Regions from separate parts of the Janthinobacterium sp. SUN120 genome, predicted to be linked through region 2. Evidence: predicted binding sites of a transcription regulator. Region 2 holds the regulator's gene; each other region holds the start of a gene.

Region 1 (4,933 bases), on a different contig from region 2:
GTTCCAGGCGCAAGCCCGGTGCGGCATCCAGGGGCAGCGTGGCGACATCCTGCTGCTCCAGGCGCGGCGCCAGGCGGCGCATGGCCAGCAGCATGCGCCCCGCTTCCAGCGCGCCGCGGCGCAGTCCCGCAAACGGTTCCACGGCCGTCAGGGCGATCAGCAGGGCCAGCGCCGCGGCCGGCACGCTCAGCGCCTGCTGCTGCACCAGCGCGGCGACGGCCAGCAGCACCCCGGCCAGGGTCGCGCTGCCGGCCACGCCATACGCGGCGCCCGCCGCCGTTTCCAGGCGCAGCAGGGTGAAATCGGCTTGCGCCAGCGAGCGGTCGATCCGCGCCAGCGCCGCGCACTGGGCGTCGATGCGGCCCGCCATCACCAGGTCCGTCTGGCCGGCCACCAGGTCGATGGCGCCGGAACGCAGTTTTTCGATGGCGCGCGAGCGCAGGATGGCCGGGCGGCGGGCGCGGCGCGCCACGCTCCAGCTGATGCCGCCGCCGGCGGCCAGCAGCCACGCGGCCAGTCCCAGGCCCAGCTGCCACTGCATCACGCCCAGCGCCACGCCCGCCAGCAAGGCCGCGCACAGGGCCGTGAAGGCGGGCACCAGCAGGCGCAGGTACAGCGATTCGAGCGCATCGATATCGGCCGTCAGGCGGAACAGCAGCTTGGCGGGCTGGCGCAGCAGGCGGCTGGCCGCTTCCGGGCGCGACCAGCCGCGAAACAGTTGCACGCGGATGCTGGCCAGCGCGGCGAACGTGGCGTCGTGCGTGACGAGGCGTTCCGCATAGCGCGAACCCGTGCGGCCGATGGCCAGCAGGCGGATGCCGGCCGACGGGCCGAACACGTCGAACAGGATGGCCGTCGAGGCATGCAGGCCGGCAATCGACGTGGCCGTGATGAACCAGCCGGACAAGCCCAATAAGGCCATGCCGGACACCGCCGTCAGGGCCGCCAGCAAGGCGCCCCCGATCAGCTTGCCTGGTTGGGCCAGCAGTAATTGCCGCAGGACGGGATGCGAGATCAATGTGGTGTTCATGCGCGCAACTCCTGTGCCTGCGCCAGGGCATCGACCTGCACCGTGCGCTGCAGGCGCCCGGCCAGCACGGGGTCGTGCGTGGCGACGATCATCGTCTTGCCTTTCGCCAATTCCAGCAAGGCGTCCGTCACGCGCGCCGCCGTTTCGCTGTCCAGGTGGGCCGTCGGTTCATCGACCAGCAGCAAGTCCGCGTGCGGATGCAGGACCACGCGGGCCAGGGCCAGGCGCACGGCTTCGCCGCCGGACAAGCCCTGCCCGCCATCGCTGAGCATGACGGCCGGCTGCGCCTGCGCCACGGCAGCCAGGTCGGCCAGGTGCAGCGCCTGCGTCACTTGCGCGGCATGCGCGCCGACGCGGCCCAGGGTCACGTTCTGGCTGACGGAGGCGGCAAACACGTGGGGACGCTGGCCCATCCACGCCATGCGCTGGCGCAAGGTATTCACGGTGCCGTCGGTCAGGCGCACGCCGCCGATGCGGATCTCGCCGCCGCTGGCGGGCAGCAGGCCGGCCAGCAGGGACAGCAAGGTGGTCTTGCCGGCGCCGCTGGCGCCCAGCAGGGCCACATGTTCGCCGGCGCGCACGGTCAGGTCGAAGCCGTCGAAGACGGGCGCCTCGCCGGGATGGGCAAAGCGCAGTTGATGGATATCAATAGCGGGCGGCGGCGCCACCGCCATGGCGGCGGCGGAGACGGCAGCGGCTGCCACGCCGGCGCCGGGCAGGGGCACGCCTTCGGCCGCCAGGTCGTGCAGGCCGGCCAGGCCCGCTTCGCCGGCCGCCTTGTCGTGCCAGACGGCGGCCAGTTCGCGCAAGGGTTCGAAAAACGCGGGCGCCAGCAGCAGGATGAACAAGCCCTGCCCCAGGCTCAGTTCGCGGCCCCAGGTGCCGAAATTGATGCTGCCCAGCAAGGAGAAACCGATAAACGCGGCCACCATGGCGACACCGAGCGCGGAAAACAGTTCCAGCACGGCGGACGACAGGAAGGCGATGCGCAGCACCACCATCGTGCGCCGGCGCACGGATTGCGACGAAGCATCCAGGCGTTCGGCCGTGACATCGACGGCATCGAGCGCGCGCAGGGTGGCCAAGCCGCGCAGGCGGTCCAATAGAAAGGCGTTCATGCTGCCCATCTCCACCATCTGCGCGCGGCTGGCCGCTTGCGCACCCATGCCCACGAGGGCCATGAAGACGGGAATCAGGGGCGCGGCGATGAGCAGGATCAGCGCGGCGATCCACGACAGGGGCGTCACCACGGCGAGGATCACGAGCGGCACGAGCATGACTTTCCAGCGCGCGGGCTTGTAGCGCACCAGGTAGGGCACGATGGCTTCGGCCTGCTCGGCGATGACGCTGGCCGCCTGGCCCGACTGGGCGCGCTGGCGGTCCAGCGGCGAACGGTGCGCCAGCGCTTGCGCCACTTGCACGCGCAAGGTGGACAGGTGGTCGCGCGCCGCCGCATACATGCGCCGCGCGCCCCACGCTTCGCAGCCGGCGCGCAGCACGCCCAGCAGCAGCACGCCGGCGGCCGGCAACAGGGCCGCGCGCCAGGGTGCACCGGCCAGCATGGCTTGCACGGCCCAGGCCAGCAAGGCCGCTTGCGGCAGCCACAGCAAGGCGGCGCCGCCCTGCGCCAGGCTGGCGGCACGGGGAAGGATAAAGCGGGGCAAGGACAGCGGCGTGGTAGGCATATCTATACTTTTTGAGTTTTCAGAATTTTCTGTAAATTCGATATTTTGTATAATACTGCGAAACATGACATATATCAATTGACCCTGCGGGTGTGGCGTGAAAAAATTCAGATAATTATGAAAACTCAACATATCCAAATGACGCCGCTGATCCTGACCTTCGTCAGCCATTTCGGCGAGATGGGCAGCCGCTGGGGCTTTAACCGGACAGTGGGGCAAGTGTACGCCTTGTTGTTTGTCGCAGAGCATCCTTTACACGCGGATGAAATCGCGGAACACCTGAGTTTTTCACGCTCGAACGTGAGCATCGGCTTGAAGGAATTGCAGGGCTGGGGCTTGATCCGCCAGTCGCGCATCCCCGGCGACCGGCGCGAGTATTTTTCCTCGCTGGGTGATGTGTGGCAAATCTTCCGCGTGGTGGCCGCCGAGCGCCGCCGCCGCGAAGTGGCGCCCACCCTGACGGTGCTGCGCGAATCGCTGCTGGCGCCGGCCACGGAACCCGTCGACCAGTATGCGCAGGAGCGCATGCGCGAAATGTATGAACTGGTCGACCTGGCCAACACCTGGTTCGACGACTTGCAGCGCCTGTCGCCCGAATCGATGGCGCAGCTGATGAAAATGGGCGCCAAGGTGCAAAAGCTGCTCAATGCCAAGGATCGCTTGTTCGGCGTCAGCAATAACAACGACTGAAACCCGCCTCCCCTCTCCCTACTCAATGCATTGCTAGCACAAGCTAGCGTGCCTTGTCACGCCATTTCCGCTCGCCGCGCAGGCTTTCGCCAGCACAGCCATACATAGCCGTATGCGATGTTGTCAAGCATGCCAATAGCATTATTTAAATTGTATTAATTTACATCAAGACTAAGCTTGCATATGCGTACTCACGCAAAGGCGACCGGGCGACAAGTCGACCTCCCTGACCGGACGGCGCGCACCCTGAAGCAGTGAAATGTCTGCAATAAAATAAAAGGGGATTTTCATGAAAAGCATAACAAGCATTGCCATACGGGCATCCATGCTGGCCGCCCTGACGGCCTGCATGGGCGTGGCACAGGCTGCTACATGGGTCGATGTGGGACCGGCCAGCGGTTTCAGCATCGAAGGCAGCACCGTCACTTACTCGCCGTCACCTGCCCTCATGGTGAAATACTATAACGACAATCTCGTGCCGCAGAGTCCCACCGACATCCAGGGCTATATCAACGGCGTTTTCGGCACCAGCCTGGGTGCGGCCGTCTCGTTTTGCGACAATGCCACCTCAGGCTGCACCGCGGGCACCACGGCAGGCGCCAGCGGCGGGGTGAATTCCTTCACGAGTGCGGCGGCCTATGATTACCTGGCCATCCATTTCGGCCAGGGCGAACTGGTCTTCCAATGGGCAGCGCCCGTCGCAGCCGGCACGACCTTCACGGTGGCAGGCTTGCCCAAGGACCTGAGCAATTACCGCGCCTACGTTTCCGCCGTCCCTGAACCGGAAACCTATGCCATGCTGCTCGCCGGCCTGGGCCTGCTCGGCGTCCTGGCGCGCCGCCGCCAGGCAAAATAAGAGCATCGGGCAAGACCCGCAACACGGCGCCGGCGCACCCATGTTTACAGCGCGCTTGCGCCGCGCCACCCACTCTTTACACCGCCTTTATGCCTCTCCCGCTATGCTGACCGGCATCTTCAGTCACCGTTGCGAGGGAGCCCACATGCATGAATCCCCATTCCAGCCGCGCGCGCGCCATGCGCTGCGCCAGCACTTGCCCGTGCGCGAACGGCTGCGCCTGGCACGCCTGGCCAGCAAGAAAGTGCTGTCGCTGTGTTCCGCGCTGCTGTGCGCGGCGCCGCTGCTGTATTTGCTGAGCTTAGTGCTGGGCGCGCAGCCCTGAACAGCTGCGCGGAAACCGGATGTGGGGGAAAGATGGGGTGCGTTGCGGCAGCTTGGCGCCGCATGATCGTGGCCAGTATGAAACTGGTCCGCCCAGAGGGAATCGAACCCCCATTCACGGTTTAGAAGACCGTTGTCCTATCCGTTGAACGATGGGCGGAGAGGTGCAGTATTTTAATCCATGCGCGCCAGCAATGAAATGCCAGCGCGGAATAGAAAACGGGCTGTCATTTCTGACAGCCCGCTTATGACTTTGGTCGGAGTACAAGGATTCGAACCTTGGACCCCCTGGTCCCAAACCAGGTGCGCTACCGGGCTGCGCCACACTCCGAAGACAAGATAATAACG
Region 2 (4,933 bases):
GCGCCGCCCTGGGCTCCGAAAAGGATGTCGAGAACGTGGCCCATTATGTGCTGAGCCTGTCCGGCTCGACCTCGGATCCCGTCAAGTCCGTGCTGGGCAAGGCCAAGTTCGGCGCCTGCATGGCCTGTCATGGCGCCGATGCCAAGGGTAACCAGATGCTCGGCGCGCCAAACCTGACGGACAAGACCTGGCTGTACGGCGGCAGCGCCGACACCATCATGGAAACCGTACGCAAGGGACGCAGCAACACCATGCCGGCCTTCAGCGATTTCCTCGGCGAATCCAAGGTACACGTGCTGTCGGCGTATGTCTGGAGCCTGTCGAATCCGCAGGCACCCGCAAAGTAAAAATGGAACCTCAAGTCATCAAGATGTATGCGGCCCGCGAGCAAATCTACCCTCGCGAGGCCAAAGGACGCTACGCTACCTGGCGATGGGTATGCGTATGGCTTACCCAGCTCGCGTTCTACGGCTTGCCGTGGTTGACCTGGAATGGCAGGCAAGCCCTGCTGTTCGATTTGACCACACGCAAGTTCTACATTTTCGGCGTCGTGCTGTGGCCCCAGGATTTCATCTATCTGGCGGCCCTGCTGATCATCTGTGCGTATTTGTTGTTCCTCGTCACGGCCATTGCCGGGCGGGTGTGGTGCGGGTTCTCTTGCCCGCAAACGGTATACACGGAAATTTTCCTGTGGGTCGAACGCCGCATCGAGGGCACGCGCAGCGCACGCATGGCCCTCGACAAGCAGGGCCCCTCCGTGCGCAAGGCGTTCAAGAAGACGGCCAAGCACCTGGTATGGGGCGCCATCGCCCTGTGGACGGGCTTTACCTTTGTCGGCTACTTCACGCCGATCAAGGAACTGGCGCAGTCGGTGACCACGCTCAATTTCGGTCCCTGGGAATGGTTCTGGGTCTTGTTCTACAGCCTGGCAACCTACGGCAACGCGGGCTGGCTGCGCGAGCAAGTGTGCAAATACATGTGCCCCTACGCGCGCTTCCAGAGCGCCATGTTCGACCAGGATACCCTGATCATCACCTACGATGCCAAGCGCGGCGAACCACGTGGCGCCATGAGCAAGAAGGCCGGCAACAACGACAAGCTGGGCGATTGCATCGACTGTACCCTGTGCGTGCAGGTGTGTCCGACCGGCATCGATATCCGTAACGGCCTGCAGTATGAATGCATCGGTTGCGCCGCTTGCGTCGATGCCTGCAACAGCGTGATGGACAAGGTCGACCGGCCACGGGGACTGGTACGCTACAGTACCGACCATGCGATGGAAAACAACTTCAATTCGAAGCAGATACGCCAGCGCGCCATGCGCCCGCGCGTCTTGATCTACACTTCCATCCTGGCCCTGATCATCATCGCCGTGTGTACTTCGCTGGCCCTGCGCACGCCCCTGAAAATGGACGTGATCCGCGACCGCGGTTCCATGGGACGCGAAGTGGAAGACGGCATGATCGAAAACGTCTACCGCCTGCAGATCATGAACACGTCGGAGCAAAGCCAGCATTTCAAAATCAGCGCTTCCGGCTTGCCGGGCCTGACCTTGCTGACGCGCGAAGAAGTGACCTTGCAGCCGACGGAAACGCTGGGTTGGCCGATCCGCCTGCGCGTGCCGCACGGCGTGGGAGAGAAGGGCTCGAACAAGATTGCGATCGAATTGCAATCGCTGGACGACCCATCGCTGCATGTGCGTGAAAGCGCGGTATTCATCGTGCCACGTTAACAAGGAAAGGCGGACGGGGACCGGGTGCCCTCGCCGCCGCCACGAAGTTGCAGGAAGGCCGGTCCCCATGCGGGGACTGGCTGATTACACAGGAGAAACACCATGTCCGACAGTCTGAAACTGCAAGCACCCGTTGCACCGTGGTACAAGCATCGCTGGCCATGGCTGCTGATGATCGGCCCCGGCCTGTCCGTGGTCGTCGGCAGCTTCATGGGCTATATCGCGTTTACGCAGCCCGATGCGCTGGTGGTGGGCGATTATTACAAGCAGGGCAAGGCGATCAACCAGGATTTGAAGCGCGACACGATCGCCAGCGACCTGGCGATGGATACGCGCCTGTCGTATGACGTGGCGCAAGCGCGCCTGACCGGTTCCGTGCACAGCTTCGGCAAGGCCTATCAGGCGCCTTTGCAGCTGCACCTGGCGCATGCGACCCTGCCGGAAAAGGATATCAAGGTGCTGGTGCAACCCGATGCGGCCGGCAATTTTTCCGTGGCGCTGCCGATGCTCGAGCGCAGCCGCTGGCAAGTGCTGGTGGAAAACGACAAACGCGAGTGGCGCCTGTCCGGCATCTGGACCTGGCCCCTGCAGCGCAGCATCGCGCTGCATGCGGATGAAGAGCTATAACGTACAGCGCTGGGAAAACCGTAGCGAGCGGCAGTGATTTGTGGTTGAGAAGCGCAGCTGTGCTATAGCACAGCGAGCATCGCAGGCCGCAAAGCGCGACGCGCAGCAGGTTTTGACGGTGCTGTTATTTGCAGGTGTCCGTGCCGGCCGTAATCGCCTTCAGTTTCGCCGGCTGCAGGATTTCAATTTCCCGGTTCGAGACGCGCAGCCAGCCTTCCTTCTTGAACTTCGACAGCAGGCGGCTGACGCTCTCGATGGTCAGGCCCAGGTAGTTGCCGATTTCCTCGCGCGACATGCGCAGCTGGAAATTGCTGCCCGAATAGCCGCGCGCTTCATAGCGCGACGCCAGGTTGACGATGAAGGCGGCAAAGCGCTGCGTCGCCTGCATATTGCCCAGCAACAGCATGACGCTTTGCTCGCGCGTGATTTCCTGGCTCATCATGCGGTGGAAATGGCGCAGCAGGGTCGGCATATTGCCCAGCAATTGTTCCAGGCTGGAAAACGGGATTTCACACACTTCGCTGTCTTCCAGCGCCACCGCATTACAGTGGTGGCGGTCGGCGCTGATGGCGTCCATGCCCAGCAGTTCGCCCGCCATCTGGAAGCCCGTCACCTGCTCTTCGCCGCCCGGATTGATCTGGTACGTCTTGAAATGCCCCAGGCGGATCGCATACAGGTTCTGGAACGAGTCGCCGATACGGAACAGCGAGGCGCCGCGCACAATCTTGCGGCGGCGGCCGATGATCTGGTCCAGCCTGTCCATGTCGCCCACATCGAGGCCCATCGGCAGGCACAATTGATGCATGCTGCAGGTCGAGCATCGCGCACGCAACGCCTCCACGTTCACGGTGGGCAAGGTTGGAGTGAGTAGCGCTTCAGTCATGTCGGTACCTTTTAGAAAATGCAACAACAAGTTTACTGCATACAGCCGCATACAGGGTTGCCGTATACCAATTTCACCGTAAATTCGGCGAATAAACGACGTCCAGCCTTTAATTATATGGCAACATCGTCAAAAGCCCGTACGGGGCGGGCAATTTGCGCGGCGGCGCTTGCCAAGCTGGGGCATTGATAGGAAAATTCCTGACAGCATTATCTGCCGCCTGTGCCGCCCGGTACTGAAAAGGAAATCATGAAGCCTCTCGGCATTAAAGCAAAAGTCGCGCTGGCCACCAGCCTGACCTCGATCGCCATGATCGCGCTGGTCACCATGATCCAGGTGCAGCACATGCGCGACGACTTCACCCGAGTACTGCTGAGCCAGCAATCGTCCCTGATCACCCGCACCGCTGCCGAGCTCGACGACAAGCTGGGCATGCTGCTGCAGATCGTCACCCTGACGGCCCGACAGCAGCCGCCGGAATTGATCGCCCGGCCCGCCCAATTGCGCGAATACTATTCGCGCCGCTCGATGCTGGTGCTGTTCGATGACGTGCTGGTGCTCGACGCGCATGGCGCCGTCGTGGCCGACATGCCGGAAGTGGCGGGGCGCGCCGGCATCAACGTCGCCGAGCGCGAGTATTTCCAGACCGTCCTGCGCACGCGCCAGCCCATGATCACCGAACCGATGCTGGGCAAGTCGAGCGGCATGCCCATCGTGCAGATGGTGGCGCCCGTGCTGGCCGCCGATGGCCAGGTGGCCGGCGTAGTGATCGGCGTGCTGCGCCTGTACAAGGACAATCTGCTGGGGCGCCTGCGCTCGGAAAAGATCGGCAAGAACGGCTATTACTTCATTCTCACGCGCGGCGCCGTGCCGCGCTACGTGCTGCACCCCGATACCAGCCGCTTGCTGCAACCGCGCAAGCCGAACGCCAACCTGACGACGACCCAGTTGCTGAAGGAAGATGGCGAAGGCAGCATGGTCAGCACCAACAGCCGCGGCATCACGGCCGTCAACAGCTTCAAGCGCCTGAAATCCGTGAACTGGCTGCTGGCCGCCTCGCTCCCCGTCGAGGATGCCTTCGAACCGTTCGATGGCGTGCTGTACCGATTGGTGCTGTGGAGCATCCTCGCCTCGCTGCTGGCCGCCTTTGTTCTGGGCTGGGTCACCGTGCGCCTGCTGTCGCCGCTGGTGCGCCTGCGCGACACCCTGCAAGCCCTGCGCACCAGCGGCAGCCGCTTCACGCCCGTGCCGGTGCAGCAGCGCGACGAGATCGGCGAACTGACGGAAGCGTTCAACGGCCTGATGAGCGAACGCGACCGCCTGCAGCAGGAACTCGAATCGCGCGCGGCGGAGCTGGAACAGGAACGCGACCGGGCCGAGGCGGCCAACCGCGCGAAGAGCGATTTCGTGGCCAACATGAGCCATGAAATCCGCACGCCCCTCAATGCCGTACTGGGCATGGTGTATTTGCTGGGCAATACCAGGCTCGACACGGAACAACGCAAGTATCTGACCATGGTCAGAGTGGCGGGCCAGTCGCTGCTGGGCATCCTCAATGACGTGCTCGACTATTCGAAGATCGAGGCGCGGCGCATGGAGTTGTCGCCCGTCGAATTCGACCTCGATGAAGTCATGAATACCCTGGCCACGACGATGACGATGAATGCGGGCGAAAAGGAGCTGGAACTGGC
Region 3 (4,933 bases), on a different contig from region 2:
GCGCCCGGCGTGTGGGCCTTTGGCTTGCTGGCCGGCGCCCTGTGCGCGATCGCCGGCGGCTGGCTGGGCTTGCGTAATGTCCTGAAACATCCGCCGCTGCAAACCTTGCGGGAAAGCTAAGGACTAGGCGCCCACGCTGTCGTCCGCCTGCGCGCGTAAAAATTGCGCGTAGGACATGACCGGCTGGCCCAGCTGGTGCGGCGGCACGTCGAACAGGGCCCAGAAATAGGTTTCGCGTCCCAGGCAGATGGTCGGCGCGGCGCAGTAGCGGAACCAGTTTTCGCCGATGTGCGCCGCATACATGCCGTCGCTGTCGGCATCGGAAAAGTACGGGATCACGCGCATTTCCAGCAAGGCCAGCAGCAGGGACTCGGGCGCGTCGCTGTCGCGCGCCATTTCGTACTGCGTGTGCAGGCTGCGTTCCGTCTCGATGATCATCAGGCGGGCCTGGCCGTCGCGCGTGAAAAACAGGATGCCGCAGGGATTCGGGAAAATATAGAACTCGACAAAGCCATGGCGCCGGCACAGCTCCTGCACGACGGCGGCCATGGCTTCGTCTTGCAGGAAACTATAGTCATGCAGCAATAGCAAGTCGCGCACGGTGTCCGACTGCTGCAGGAAGAATTCGCGTTGCAGGGAAACGATTTCCTGTTCCAGGATATCGAGCGCATCGTCGTCGCTCTTCTTGATGTAGCGGTCGATCAAGCCCCGGTTGAAGGCCGTCACGGCCACTTTTTCATCGGCCGCGCCCGTAAATAAAATCTTCTTGCACGGCAAGTCCCGCACGGCCTGGCAGAATTCCAGGCCATTCATCTGCGGCATCGAATAATCGACCACCAGCACGGAAGGCACGGCAAAGCGCTGCGCCTGGCCGCTGATGCGCCAGATGCGTTCGAGGTCGAGCGCCACGTTGCGCTGGTCGCGCGGCAGGTTTTGCGTGTCGAAATTGACGTGCAGCGGCGTCTCGCCCGGCTGCGTGCTGTGACGCAGCCAGTGCAGCGCGCTGCTGGTGTCATGAAAGGTCAGGCGCGCCAGCGCGGGATCGAGCTGGAACGCCAGGCTTTTCAGGAAGGAATCGCTGTCATCGATCAATACGGTCAGGGTCGGATGGGAGTAGACGGGCAGTTGCATGCATCACCTTGCGGGGGAAGAGGGTTGTAAGCGGGCAGGCAGGGGCTGGGGAAATTCCAGGATGAAAATCGCATACGCATGCTCGCGCGACACGCAGCGGATGCGCGCCTGCCAGGCCGTGATGATCTGCCGGCACAGGGCCAGGCCGATGCCGCTGCCGTTATGCACGGGATACGAATAAAAACGCTCGAAGATCAGCGGCAGGCGGTTCTTCGCGATGCCGCAGCCCGTGTCGATGAACAGCAGCCTGGGCACGGGGCGGGCGCCGTCGATGATGATGCGCACGCGGCCCTTGCCGGCCCGCTGGATGGCTTTCAGCGCGTTTCTCAGCAGGTTTAGCAGGATCACCACGCACAGTTCGTCCTGGCCGGCGAACTGGAAGTCGGCGCGCACGTCCACCTTGACGCGGCTGCGCTGGCTGTTGCCGGTGAATGGGTAGCGCTTCAGCACGGAATTCACCATCGCCAGCATCGACAGCGCCTGGCTGGGTTGCAGGTTGCGGTTCACGGCGCTGGCGCTCATCAGGAACAAATCGATCATGTGCTGCATGTGGCGCACTTCGAACTGGATGCGCGACAGGGCTTCCTGCAGCGGCGGCAAGTCGTGCGTCTGGCCGGCCAGCTGCGGCAGCAGCCGGCGCATGCCCCGTACATTGGCTTCCACGCTGGTCAGCGGCGTGCGCAGTTCGTGTGCCACGGAACCGAGCCCGGCGGACAGGCCGGCCAGCCGTTCCAGTTCCAGCACCTTGCTGCCCACTTTCACCACGGACAGCGCGGCTATGGTGAACCAGTGCACGGGCAGTTGCTGCAGCACTTCACGCTGCAGCAGGAAGTCGCCTTCTCCCTGCAGGATGACGGCGAGGCAGGCGGTGCTGGTGCCGATCAGGTAGGCGCGGCAAGCCAGCTTCGTTTCGAAATGAAACAGCACGACGAGGCCGATCAGCAGCGATTCGCTCCAGATGGACGACGCGTGGTTCATCAGAAACATGAAGGTAAAGAAGAAGGGCAGGATGTAGCTGAGCGCGAACAGCAGGTAGCGCGACAGCCAGCGGGCCGAGAAGTGGCGCGCAAACAGGCCGACCGCGCAGATGCCCACGCCCGTCAGGCGCAAGGTCAGGTTTTCATAGGCTTGCGGAAAAAAGTAATTCCACAGCAGGTAGTACAGCGGCATCGCCACCGTGCCCACGGCGGCCAGCATGGCGACCCTGCCGGCCAGGTTTTCATGGGGCATGCGTTCATGCAGCAGCGAATGGAGCAGGCGCCTGCGCCAGTGTGTCCATCGTCCTTGCAATTGCTGCGTCATGACTCTGCCTTGATTCTCTTCAGAACATTATCATCGCGTAAATTTTCCTGGTTGAACGGTTATCTCATCGGACATTGATATACGTCAATGGATGGGTTCGCGAGACGGTCAAGGCTTTAAGCCGCAGCAAACCTTTCCCTAGGAGAAAACTCATGACCATCGCTACCAGCTTGCACGCCCCATCCTTCGTCCGCGCAGAACACTGCTTGCCAGACTACATCGTGCGGCGCATGGATGCGCACCACGTCACGCGCATCGAAAAGCTGCTGGGCGGCCAGCATCCCCATGCCTGGCAACCGACACCCGCCCATGCCATTTTCCTGGCCGGCAATGACTACCTGTCCATCGCCGCCGAGCCTGCGCTGGTGGCGGCCCAGGTGGCGTCCCTGCAGGCGAATGCGGGGGGCATGCTGATGTCGGCCGTGTACTTGCAGGAAGGCAGCGAACAACACCGGCTGGAAAGCCGGCTGGCCCGCTTCATGGGCAGCGAGGACGGCATCCTGGCGCAGTCCGGCATGGCGGCCAACGTCGGGCTGATCCAGTGCATCGCCAGCCCCGGCATTCCCGTCTACCTCGACATGCAGGCCCACGCCTCGCTGTGGGAAGGCGTGTTGTCGGCGCAGGCCCAGGCCGTGCCCTTCCTGCACAACGACATGACGCACTTGCGGCGGCAAGTGGAAAAGCATGGCCGCGGGGTGATCGTCGTCGACGCCCTGTACAGCACCAATGGCAGCCTGGCGCCGCTGCTGGAATTGCTCGACATCGCCGAGCGCAGCGACTGCGTGGTGGTGGTCGACGAGTCGCACTCGCTGGGCACGCATGGCCCGCAGGGCGCGGGCCTGGTGGAGGCGTGGGGACTGGGCCACCGCGTGCATTTCCGCACGGCGTCGCTGGCCAAGGCCTTCGCGGGCCGCGCCGGTTTCATCAGCTGTTCCAGCCGTTTCAAGGGCTATTTTTTGTCCGAATCACGCCCCGCCATCTTCAGTTCCTGTTTGCTGGCGCACGAGCTGGCGTGGCTGGGCGCGGCGCTCGATTTCATCATGGCCGCCGACGGGCGGCGCGCCACCCTGCAACGCCATACGCTGCAGGTGCGCGAAGGCTTGCGCGAGCTGGGCTACAACGTCAGCGATGGCACGGAGCAGATCGTGGCGCTGGAGGCGGGCGGCGAACTGGCCACCCTGGTCCTGCGCCAGGCGCTGGAGCGGCAAGGCATTTACGGCGCCATGTTTTGCGCCCCGGCAACGGCGAAGAACCGCGCCCTCGTGCGCCTGACCCTCAATGCGGGGCTCGACGGGGCGGCCATCGAGCGGGTGTTGGCGGGCTGCGCCGCCATCCGCGCCGAAGCGGGCGTGGAACACTGGCCATCGACGCGGCGCCTGCGCAGGCTGGCGCTCGTGTAGCGTCGTCAGCCGGCCAGCCGGCCCAGGAGGGCTGAAAGCGCTCCCAGCTGTTCTGCCGGCGCATCCTGCAGCAATTCGCGCCCCACCGCCTGCGCGGTGGCGCTCGCATGTCCCAGCAATTCCTGGCCGGCGGCAGTCAGCACGGCATAGCCGACGCGGGCGTCGCGCGCATCGGCCTGGCGTGCCACCAGGCCAATCTTTTCCAGTGGCATCAAGGAGCGCGTGACGCCCGAGGCCGTCAACGCCAGGCGCTCGGCCAGGTCGATGCGGCGCAGGCGCGCACCGGGCGCGCGCTGCAGCTGGTACAGCAATTGATAGTCGCTGAAGCTCAGGCCATGCAAATTGCCCAGGGCGCTGTCGAAGCGGCGCACGATGAGCGCCTGGGCGCGCGCCAGGCGCAGGCAAAAGTCCAGCGCGCCATCGGCGTCCGGCGACGGGAGGGTGTGATCGTTCATGGCGTCCATTTTATCCGTTGCGAAATGCTTGAGTGCGCAAGTGTAAAGCAATGCCGCTCAATACAGCGGCTGGCCTTGCTCCAGCCACTGTGCGCGGTGCAAGTCCAGCAAGGCGCCCAGTTCGGCGTCCGCATCGAAGGCGGGGTCGTCGGGCAGCTTGAGCGTATCGATGACGGCGCAGGAAAAGGCCGCCGCGCCGTCGCGCCGCCAGTCCGCCTGCAGCAGGGCGTTGCGGTGCTTGCCCAGGTTCAGCTCGAAGCGGTGCCGGTTCAGCATGCCGGGCGCGTTGCGGCTGCTGTCGAGCAAGGTGCGCCCGCTGGGCAAGTGCCGCAAGGCGATGATGCCCAGCGGCGGCGGCTGTTGCCGGTAGTGCGCTTTCAATGTTGCCTGTCGTGTCTTGTCCATGTTTTACTTCTCCGATATCGTTTGGGTAATCGTTTCCGGTCCGGCGATGCGCGGGATGGCGGTAAATAATGCGGCCGCCACGGCGGCCGCCAGCAGCAGGGCGCCGCCGCCGCAGAACAGCTCGCCAACGCTCAGGTGGCGCAGCAGCGCGCCCGTGGCCGCCGCCGACAGCGGCGCCAGTCCCAGGAAGATGCCCATGAACAGGGCCATCGCCCGGCCCAGCATGGCGGGCGCCACGCG

The links. The regulator FNR, encoded in region 2, switches genes on or off when oxygen is low (the NO sensors DNR and NnrR bind a similar motif). The targets are predictions, from matches to a motif close to TTGATNNNNATCAA.
Region 1: cydD (thiol reductant ABC exporter subunit CydD) is a predicted target of FNR. The motif match lies at 2,780-2,793, and genes of this name have one in related genera.
Region 3: cqsA (alpha-hydroxyketone-type quorum-sensing autoinducer synthase) is a predicted target of FNR. The motif match lies at 2,508-2,521, and genes of this name have one in related genera.

Annotation. Positions count from the first base shown of each region.
Region 1 covers NZ_JAPUBW010000001.1:1,764,023-1,768,955, forward strand. Annotated here, with positions in the region: gene O0879_RS07705 (ATP-binding cassette domain-containing protein) at 1-1,030, opposite strand, end outside; gene cydD (thiol reductant ABC exporter subunit CydD) at 1,027-2,715, opposite strand; gene O0879_RS07715 (GbsR/MarR family transcriptional regulator) at 2,854-3,405, shown strand; gene O0879_RS07720 (PEP-CTERM sorting domain-containing protein) at 3,695-4,261, shown strand; gene O0879_RS07725 (hypothetical protein) at 4,407-4,586, shown strand; tRNA gene O0879_RS07730 (tRNA-Arg) at 4,671-4,745, opposite strand; tRNA gene O0879_RS07735 (tRNA-Pro) at 4,840-4,916, opposite strand.
Region 2 covers NZ_JAPUBW010000004.1:366,413-371,345, reverse strand. Annotated here, with positions in the region: gene ccoP (cytochrome-c oxidase, cbb3-type subunit III) at 1-347, shown strand, start outside; gene ccoG (cytochrome c oxidase accessory protein CcoG) at 350-1,732, shown strand; gene O0879_RS22245 (FixH family protein) at 1,835-2,359, shown strand; gene fnr (fumarate/nitrate reduction transcriptional regulator Fnr) at 2,484-3,242, opposite strand; gene O0879_RS22235 (response regulator) at 3,492-4,933, shown strand, end outside.
Region 3 covers NZ_JAPUBW010000002.1:824,041-828,973, reverse strand. Annotated here, with positions in the region: gene O0879_RS13440 (FtsX-like permease family protein) at 1-120, shown strand, start outside; gene O0879_RS13435 (response regulator) at 124-1,131, opposite strand; gene O0879_RS13430 (HAMP domain-containing sensor histidine kinase) at 1,135-2,433, opposite strand; gene cqsA (alpha-hydroxyketone-type quorum-sensing autoinducer synthase) at 2,586-3,833, shown strand; gene O0879_RS13420 (MarR family winged helix-turn-helix transcriptional regulator) at 3,839-4,288, opposite strand; gene O0879_RS13415 (GIY-YIG nuclease family protein) at 4,346-4,693, opposite strand; gene O0879_RS13410 (MFS transporter) at 4,697-4,933, opposite strand, start outside.